DNA from 3 places in the Paenibacillus sp. J23TS9 genome. Region 3 is predicted to be linked to each of the others. Evidence: predicted binding sites of a transcription regulator. Region 3 holds the regulator's gene; each other region holds the start of a gene.
The links. Region 3 encodes LexA, which represses DNA repair genes until DNA is damaged. Its sites were predicted from a motif close to CGAACATATGTTCG; they were not measured.
Positions count from the first base shown of each region.

Region 1 (3,254 bases), 1.5 Mb from region 3:
GATTATTGCCATTGTGTTGATGCTTATCAACAACTTCCCATTTGGAATGATCGGAGTTCCGCTTGATATCATTGCAACATGGGCGGCTGCTTTGATTACGATTTATTCAGGAATCGATTATTTTGTGAAAAACAGACATTTGCTTCGGCTAACCAATGCATAATGCATAAACGGCAATAGGGCTATCCTATTGCTTTTTCTTTCCACTACGGTTACTTGGTTGTACCCGGCCTGAAATGTGTTAATGATAGATAGACAGTAGATGCGCATAATTTAGGAGGAATGACAGCATGAAAGCGGAAATCATCGCAGTGGGAACTGAACTGCTGCTTGGGCAAATTCTGAATACGAACGCACAGTATTTATCCCAGGAGCTCGCGGAAATGGGGATTGATGTATATTTTCAAACGGTTGTCGGCGACAATGCGCAGCGCCTTCAGCATGCCATTGAGCATGCCGCTCAGCGGGCGGATATTTTAATTCTGACGGGTGGTATTGGTCCAACTCAGGATGATCTGACCAAAGATGCCCTTGCGGCAGCTCTGGGTCGTTCTCTTCACATTGACCGTATTGCCATGGATCATGTGGAGAAGTTCTTTGTCAACCGCGGAATTGACATGACTGAAAATAATCGGCGCCAGGCGCTTGTGATTGATGGGAGCACGCCGCTTCCGAATGAAACGGGATTGGCTGTAGGGATTGCGATTGCACAGGATGACAAGTTTTATATCGTGCTGCCGGGCCCTCCGAAGGAAATGAAGCCGATGTTTGACGGTCAGGCTAAGCTGTGGCTACTGCAGCATGCCCTGACAAACGAAATGCCGATCTACTCCAAAATGCTGAAGTTTGCGGGAATCGGTGAATCTCTGCTGGAGGATAAGCTCCTTGATCTGATCCAGGCTCAGAGCGATCCAACGATTGCGCCTTACGCAAAAGAAGGTGAGGTATCGGTTCGCATATCGACGAAAGCCGGGAGCGAACGGGAGGCGATGGAGAAGCTTGAGAAGCTGGAGTCGCAAATTCAGAAACGCCTTCCTAAGCATATGTATGCAAGCTCAGATGTGCCGATTGAGAAAATGATCGTAGACATTATGGCGGACCGCGGGATCACACTCAGCGCGGCTGAGAGCTGCACAGGCGGGCTGCTGATGGAAAGCATCACTTCTATACCGGGAAGCGCAACGATGTTTCTTGGCGGGATTGTGTGCTACTCCAATCAAATGAAAGAGAAGCTCCTGCATGTGCCGCATGCGCTGCTTGAAGGTGAAGATGCGCCGGGAGCCGTAAGTCATGAAGTGGCTCAAGTGCTTGCCGAGCATGTCAGAATGATTACAGACAGTGATTTTGGTCTTTCGGTAACAGGGGTGGCAGGTCCGGCGTATTCTGAACGCAAGCCTGTCGGACTGGTATATGTCGGACTCGCGGAACGCGGGAAGCAGACGGAGGTCTTTGAGCTTCGATTCAACGGGAATCGTGAAACGATCCGAATCCGCACCGTCAAAACCCTCCTCCATCATTTGTGGCTCAGATTGATTACGCATGAGCCTGAATCCTCATCAGGGGAAGTTGTACAATAGCTCTGCAAAGAGGTATAATATATTTATACGGAAGAACCGTGCAAATTTGAATTTTGCTGCGGTTCTTTTCCATTCCCGGGTACTGCGGTGAAATGCCGGAAGGAGATTGATCGGGATAAAAAAACGAATGTATGTTCGAAAAAATGCTTGGCAAACGTTCCAAAACAAGGTATGATATGATTATAAACGGTGAAGGATGTGAGTTTATTGTCAGATCGTCGTGCTGCGCTGGAAATAGCGCTTCGTCAGATAGAGAAACAATTCGGTAAAGGTTCAATTATGAAGCTGGGTGAGTCAACTCACATGCAGGTGGAAGTAATTCCCAGTGGTTCCTTGGCTTTGGATATAGCATTAGGTATTGGCGGTCTTCCAAGAGGCCGTGTTGTTGAAATATACGGACCGGAATCATCCGGTAAAACGACAGTGGCTCTTCATGCCATTGCTGAAGTTCAGAAGACAGGCGGACAAGCCGCATTTATAGATGCGGAGCATGCGCTTGACCCGCTTTATGCAAGCAAGCTTGGTGTGAATATCGACGAACTGCTGCTTTCCCAGCCGGATACGGGTGAACAGGCGCTGGAAATCGCCGAAGCGCTGGTACGCAGTGGAGCTGTAGATATTGTGGTTGTGGACTCGGTAGCTGCACTCGTTCCGAAAGCTGAAATTGAAGGCGAAATGGGCGATTCCCACGTGGGTCTTCAAGCACGTCTGATGTCTCAGGCACTGCGTAAGCTGTCCGGTGCAATTGCGAAATCGAAGACGATTGCAATCTTTATCAACCAGCTTCGTGAGAAGGTGGGGGTAATGTTCGGTAACCCGGAAACAACACCTGGCGGCCGTGCCTTGAAATTCTATTCCTCCGTGCGTCTTGATGTACGCCGCATTGAGAGTATCAAGATGGGCAATGATGTCGTGGGTAACCGTACACGGATCAAGGTTGTAAAGAACAAGGTTGCGCCTCCTTTCAAACAGGCCGAAATTGATATTATGTATGGAGAGGGCATCTCCAAACAAGGCAGCATTATCGATATCGGTACGGAACTGGATATCGTGAATAAGAGCGGTGCTTGGTATTCCTATGAAGGCGAACGCCTGGGTCAGGGCCGTGAAAATGCCAAGCAGTTTTTGAAAGAAAATACGCAAATTTCCGATGTTATTGAGAATAAAATTCGGGAAGCAAGTAATCTTACGACTACAGTTCCTTCTCCTACATCCAGTGAGCTGGCAGAAGAAGAGAAGGAAGAGCAGGATCTTCTGGAGCTTGAATAAACGTTAGCCTATTTAGAAGGCGTCCTGGGAACCTATCCAGGGCGCCTTTTTCATTAAAAATACAATGGTCAGGGTGTGAGATCATGCAGGAAGAAGATTTGCACGGGGAGCAGGAAATGTCGGAAGTCTCTAGTTTCCCTGATGATATAGACCTGATAATCACCGTTCTGGAACGCCAGCCGAAGCAGAGGGGACGTTATCTGATTTCTTTTGGTGAATACGTTCTTTCAGTACATGAAGATGTGATGATAAAGTACCGGATGCTGAAAGGCAATGTTTTTACAAAACAGGAGCTTGAAGAAATTGTTCTGGCTGATGAGAAGCAGCGGGCGTACGTACAGGCGCTTAAGTATCTGGAAAGAAAGCAGCGTACACGCAAGGAGCTGGAGGACCGTCTGCGGCAAAAGG
Region 1 is NZ_BOSG01000001.1:2,540,739-2,543,992, reverse strand. It holds gene pgsA (CDP-diacylglycerol--glycerol-3-phosphate 3-phosphatidyltransferase) at 1-163, shown strand, start outside; gene KJS65_RS11945 (competence/damage-inducible protein A) at 291-1,577, shown strand; gene recA (recombinase RecA) at 1,785-2,846, shown strand; gene KJS65_RS11935 (regulatory protein RecX) at 2,930-3,254, shown strand, end outside.
Region 1: the regulator LexA is predicted to act here: its motif matches at 1,702-1,715, upstream of recA (recombinase RecA).

Region 2 (3,254 bases), 560 kb from region 3:
CTTCTTTCAGTTCTTTCACAGCACGAAGTCCTTCATTAATGACGATCGGAGTTCCAATTTCGACGATATCTATATATTCTGCTACCTCATTTACGATTTCTTTTGCGCCTGGGATATCTACAAGATCGAGTGCCAATTGAAGTTCCATATGATTATTTCTCTCCTCATTCATCTATTTGGTCATCAACCACACCCTCATTTTAAATACTAATTTTCTTTTTCGTAAGTAGGCACTATTTAGTAAGGAAGTTACCTGGACGATACTATTGGACCCTGATTGGCATAAAAAAGGGATCCCTGACGGGACCCCCACTACCGCTTATCGATATTCAGATGTAATTCGACCCGGCAAGCCCCTAGACCCCGCAGGCAAGCTCCACCTTGATCCGGTCCGGATCCTCAAAAAACACTGCATAATGCTCCGGGCCGCCAGCATAAGGATATTTATCCTCATACAAGACTGGTATGCCTTTTTGCTTAAGTATGTTGGCCATCTCATCGATCTGACTGCTCGACTCTGCATGAAAAGCCAAATGATTGAGTCCAGTTGCCTTCCGGTGGTATGTAGCGTCCTTAAATCGTTCTTCCGTCTGCACAAATACCAGGTAGGTCTCCCCCTGCTTGAAGCTGAACCCATGCTCCCATTCCTGGAAAATATCATAGCCAAGCCAGCTCAGAAACCATTCCCAGAACTCCCGGCTGCGCCGCAAATCCGATACATTGAGCTCCACATGATGCAACATATTAATGCCCCCTCAGCAAGCGGTTTATAGTTTCTCGCCGCACTCCGATCAATTGACCAATCTCCTCCTGTGTCAACAGCTCGGTAAAATGAACGCCATGCGAATAATCATCCAGCCACTCGGACAAAAGCTCAAGACGCTCTGCGGGTGTCCCTACCGTCAGATGATCCAGCCTTTTTTGCATAAAACGAACCTTCTCCTGAAGCAGGAGCGCGATTTCAAGCGCCTTCTCCGGACTCTCTCTCACATCGCGGTACCACTCTTCAGCCGGAATTCTCTCTACTTCGCTTCGCATCAGGGCTATCGCCGTTCCATGAGCTTCCTTGGGGGTAATCAGCGAATGATGCGGCACCGTTTCCCCGGCATACAATATATTAAAAAGTACCATATTTCCATTTTCGTGAAGACGCGTGACTTTAAAAAGCCCACTCTTGATCTGGTATAAATATTCTCCGCCGTCACCCTGGTGGAATAATATTTCCCCTTTATGCAATATCATATGATATCCTCCCCCCGATACTGATATAAAATGCTGTTGGCTCGGGCTGCCAATTACATATTTATTATACCAGAAAGATCAGGCATCATTTCCAGTGATTTAGCCCTTGCTATCATACATACTTTTCACGTAACATGAATATAAATAGAACATACGTTCTGTATTCTTATTCCTGTAGTCAAGGAAGTGCTCCCATGAAAGCATCATCCCTTCCCCCTGCCCCGGCCGAAGAAGACACGCTGCTGGTCAAAACCTATCTGCTGCATGTTATCCTGCTGGATGTACTGGAGCGGGATATCCGCACGCTGGGTACCCTTGCCCTGAAGCTGCCTGATGTCTATATCCGCGGGCTATCCGGTGTGCAAAACAGAGTCATTTACCGGCTCACAGCCATCCGGAAGGATATGCGAAACCGCGGTATTCGGGTGTATGAGGAAAACCGCAATACGAAAGGCATTGAAGCTCTGTATTTATGCCGGGGTTATCAGCGGCGGTTTTTCATGCTGTGGTCCTATGTAAAAGCGGAGACGGCTTCCGAGCTTTGCGTTTACCTGGGAATCAGTCTGACCTCGGATGATGACAATTAAAAAGGCGCATCCTATGAATGCTCATAGAATGCGCCTTTGCCATTTGTCCTGATGTCAGTTTCTCATGCTGCTTTGCTCCTGCTTCGGATCTGCCGAAGCTATTTTTTCATGCCAGGCTTCATAGTGATGCACTGCCAGTCCCGCAAAGGAAGAATAGGAATCGCCGAGCCGGTATACCTGCTTCATCTCTTCCTCCATGACGGGAAGAGATTTGCCGAAGAAGCTCACATGATCTCCTTCCTTCGTATCTCCCAGCTCCATGCCGATCCAGACGGATTTCCCCAGCTGGTCAGCTTCATTCAGCATTTCCTTGGACAAATCGACCATTTTTTGACCACTGTCACGGTATGACATGACGGCCAAGGCATCAAACCGGCCCAGCATCCAGCGGCTCAAACTGCCGCTGCTGTCATCGGCTTCAATTTTCCCCAGCCAGAACGGCACAGCTGCACTCATATAGAGCCCGCCATTTCGGCCTTTATTTGTCCATTCCTCCATATTGCGGCTCCATTCATTTACCACGCCGGTCTGGTCACGCTCCCACCGCTTCAGCTGATAGGGTTCGACATCAAGCTGAATTCCAGCAAAGCGTTCCTCCGGCGATGCCTTACGGTTATAATCAAGAACCCAGTCCATAAATTGATCCGCTTCCGTTTGCTGTTCCTGATACGCCCATTGCGGCTTTCCATCCAGTGCGTGGACTGAAATATCCTCCTGATGGGCTTCGCTGATGAACTTCCTGTACTGCTCCGCTTCCACATTTTTTTGTATCTGCAGGAAAATAACGTTAACTCCCTGCTCCTTGCAGAAGTCAAGAACCGTTCCCGGATTTTCAATCAATGAGGCATCCCACAGCCAGGTCGCTTTTTGTTCTTCCATGGAAGATGATTTAAACAGGAAGGGCAGGAGCAGCAGGCAGCAGACGACCAGGACGATGCTAGGTTTCGCTTTTGCTTTTGCCAATAACGCTCCCATCCTTCCCCTCCTTTTGGTTTTATACAATCAATGCCATGTTTGGCTCTTCAATATGCTGAACCGAATGTCCGATTTTATAAATATGCGGCTCGTTGAAGCTGCTGAACGCATTACGTGTATCCAAAATCGGTACGCCCATGGCTGCGATCTCGCCGTAATCCAGTCCACTGTGGTTTGTGGTCAGAACAATGCAATCATAGGTCTTGAACTTCGCCAGATCATAGGCTACGCTGTGAACGGTCTCCCCATGCTTGTCACGGAAGCTGACAGCATGCGGATCATAGTATTCAACATTGGCTCCGTTCTCTTTGTACAGTTCATATACCTCAAGCGCCGGAGACTCGCGCAAATCGCTGATGTCTGGCTTATATGCCATACCCAGCACCAGAATGGATGATTTTTTGATGGACTTGGCATATTCATTCAAAATGGTGGATGTTTTGTTAATTA
Region 2 is NZ_BOSG01000001.1:471,382-474,635, reverse strand. It holds gene hxlA (3-hexulose-6-phosphate synthase) at 1-148, opposite strand, end outside; gene KJS65_RS02265 (VOC family protein) at 357-743, opposite strand; gene KJS65_RS02260 (Crp/Fnr family transcriptional regulator) at 745-1,242, opposite strand; gene KJS65_RS02255 (YhjD family protein) at 1,437-1,829, shown strand; gene KJS65_RS02250 (hypothetical protein) at 1,884-2,804, opposite strand; gene KJS65_RS02245 (nucleotide sugar dehydrogenase) at 2,824-3,254, opposite strand, start outside.
Region 2: the regulator LexA is predicted to act here: its motif matches at 1,389-1,402, upstream of KJS65_RS02255 (YhjD family protein).

Region 3 (3,254 bases):
GCAGAAAAAATCGGTTACCAGGATGTAAAGCACTTCACACAGGTATTCCGCAAGCGCATGAATGTTACACCGACAGAATACCGGCAGCGTATGGCGTCGGAATCCAGCATGAGCCGAGCATGCCATTAGAAACAGCAAAACAAATCGGATGTGTGTCTATTTATTAAAGCTCTGTCATTTCAATGTGACAGGGCTTTTTTGCATGCATTAAAACAGTGAAGATGTGATTATAATGCCGCTTATTGATAAATAGGAACAAATGTTCTATAATTGATTTATGAGGTACATCGAGCGTGATAGAATGGAGGCATTTCAATTTGAAAAAGGATATTCGGAATATCGCCGAACGGATGAGGGAGAGCAATATACCCGGACTAAGCATCGCTTTTATCAGCGAGGGGAAGCTGAGCCATCATGAATGTTGGGGAGAGGTGGAAGCGGGAAGCGGGGATCCTATTCAATCTAATACGCTGTTTAATGCTTGCTCCATCAGTAAATTTGCTGCGAGTATACTCGCGCTTCAATTGGTTGAGGAGGGGCTTCTAAGTCTGGATGAAGATGTGGGCAACTTCCTGATTTCATGGAATATCCCCGAACATCCAAGTTTTAATTCACGAACGGTTACTCTTCGCAGACTCCTCTGCCATCAGGCGGGGTTCGCTGACCCCCAAGGAGGCTTTGGTCAGTATATTCACGAATACGGTTCTCCGGACATGGCTAAGCTGCTTCGAGGTATGACTTACTACTGCCAAAAGCCGATTGAATTGATGGCAGAGCCGGGCAGTCAATTTATTTACTCGGATACGGGTTTTTGCATTATCCAGCTGATGATCGAGGATGTGACTGGGGAGTCCTTTGATAAGCTTCTTCAAGAAAAGTTATTTGAACCGTTACATATGAACAACAGTATCATTGTTACATCCCAGTCGGAGATCCGGATGGGTTCAGCGGTTGGACATAATAAGCATGGAGTACGTCTGAAGGAATCTCATCCCATATACCCGTATCCGGCAGCAGCCGGGCTGTGGACAACGCCTGCGGATCTGGCCTTGTTAGTTGAGGAATTCCTTTCTTCACTTCAGGGAAATAGCAGGCTTGGCATCTCTGCTGAAACAGCTGACGAAATGATCAAACCCCAAGGCTGTTTCAAGTGGACGGGTCTTGGTGTATTTCTGGAATCCCCTGATGGTGAGCTCGAAGTTTCGTCTCTTGGCTGGGGAGCAGGATATCAGTGTATGCTGATTACGTATCCGAAGATAGGCAGAGGAGCGGTCTTGATGATGAACGCAGATCCGGGAGTGCATCAGACCCAAAGTCTGCTTGGACATCTAGCAAGTTTGTGGCAGCAAGGGCAGTTAATTTGAGAGTAATAAAAAGCCCTTGTTCTCTTCGAAAGAACAAGGGCTTGTACATATGAACGGCATAAATTACTTCATTAATGAATATCCCGGAACAACCCGACAACCTTGCCAAGGATCGTCACATGATTCAGCCTTAGCGGCGTATAGGACGGATTCTCTGGCTGTAGACGAATGTGATCCTTCTCTTTATAGAAAGTCTTGACTGTAGCTTCATCCTCGTCGGTCATCGCAACAACAATGTCTCCGTTATCTGCGGTCTGCTGCTGACGCACAATGACATAGTCGCCATTATGGATGCCTGCCTCGATCATACTATCTCCCATTACTGAAAGCATGAATACTTTCTCATCCCCGACAAAATGCTGGGGAAGAGGGAAATAATCCTCAATATTCTCTGTTGCGGTAATAGGTACACCGGCTGTAACCTTACCAACCACAGGAACTCTTGCAATCGTATGTGTGAACAGGTTACTGCTCTCGGACTCTTCCTGACCCAGAATCTCAATGGCGCGAGGTTTCGTAGGGTCTCTACGGATTAAGCCCTTCTTCTCAAGTCTGTCCAGATGACCATGAACAGTTGAGCTCGAAGCCAGTCCTACGGCTTCACCGATCTCACGAACGGAAGGCGGATAACCCTTGGCCCGGACTTCATTTCTGATAAATTCCAATATCGCTTGCTGCCGGCTAGATATCTTCGACATTCCCCATCAACCCCATTAGTAACGTTTGGTAAAATTATAACATAGAACTACCGTTCGTACAAACACAAGTTCTAAAATCAGGAATTCAAAATTTGATGCCATCTCTCCGAATCTAAAATATGGATGAGCGAAAGGATTTCAGTCTAAATACTGCAGTTTCAGGGCCGCTATTCGGACACGAGCGATACTCAAATAAATAGGAACAATAGTTCTGGGAACAATCGTTCGAAAAAAGTATTGAACAAAACATGTGTTCGTGTTATATTGGTTTTATACAAGAACAAATGTTTGGAGGAATCTTATTATGTTAAGACACACTACATATCAGAGTATTTATAATAATGACTTTATTGAAACTGCAAGCAGCGGTATAAAGACTACGGAACGTTTTCAAGCAATACAAGCCATGTTCTCACGCCGCCTGCTATTCAAGCTTTTGTTGGCTGCTGTAATTATTATCGCTGGTTGTACGGGCATGGTAAGAGTATTTGCTGGTTCTCCCCAGGATGAGATTCCGATGGAGCAGGTGGTTGTTTCCCAGGGAGACACGCTTTGGGGAATCGCTGTGGAATACAAACCGAAGGACATGGATACACGCGCTTTTATTCGTATTATTAAGGAAACGAACCATTTAAAGACCAGTGGAATTGAAGCCGGAGACGTTCTATCTCTTCCTTTATATTAATAGTTTTTATACCAGAAGAGCTTGGAAAGGTTCATACCTTGACAAGCTCTTTTTCTCATGGCAAAGTTAGGTATGAATTGAATAATGGAGGAGTAGTGTATGGATATCGACAGCTTAGTTGAGCGGATTAACGAGCTTGCCCGTAAGCAGAAGGAAACGGGTCTGACAAAGGAAGAAACAGAGGAACGTGCTAAACTGCGCGAACAATACCTCCAGAACGTCCGCCGCAATTTTAAATCCCAATTGGAATCCATCGAATGGGTCGAGGACCAGCAGGACGGTAAGCGCAAGTAAAATACATGACAAGATGGTTAAGGGGGAACAACTATGTCCCGTTCCTGGGAAAGAATGGTTCAGAAAAACACATCTCATTTAAACAAGCAGCGCAAGAAGGATGGAAAACCTTCAATCTATGCTTCGAAAGGATCTGCAACAGCGGATATTTTCAGAGGCCGGAATTTCGTTCTTCCGGTAACATTAGTTGCACTGGCCGCTATATATGTGCTT
Region 3 is NZ_BOSG01000001.1:1,027,184-1,030,437, forward strand. It holds gene KJS65_RS05035 (response regulator transcription factor) at 1-129, shown strand, start outside; gene KJS65_RS05040 (serine hydrolase domain-containing protein) at 318-1,364, shown strand; gene lexA (transcriptional repressor LexA) at 1,436-2,062, opposite strand; gene yneA (cell division suppressor protein YneA) at 2,367-2,747, shown strand; gene KJS65_RS05055 (DUF896 domain-containing protein) at 2,847-3,041, shown strand; gene KJS65_RS05060 (hypothetical protein) at 3,075-3,254, shown strand, end outside.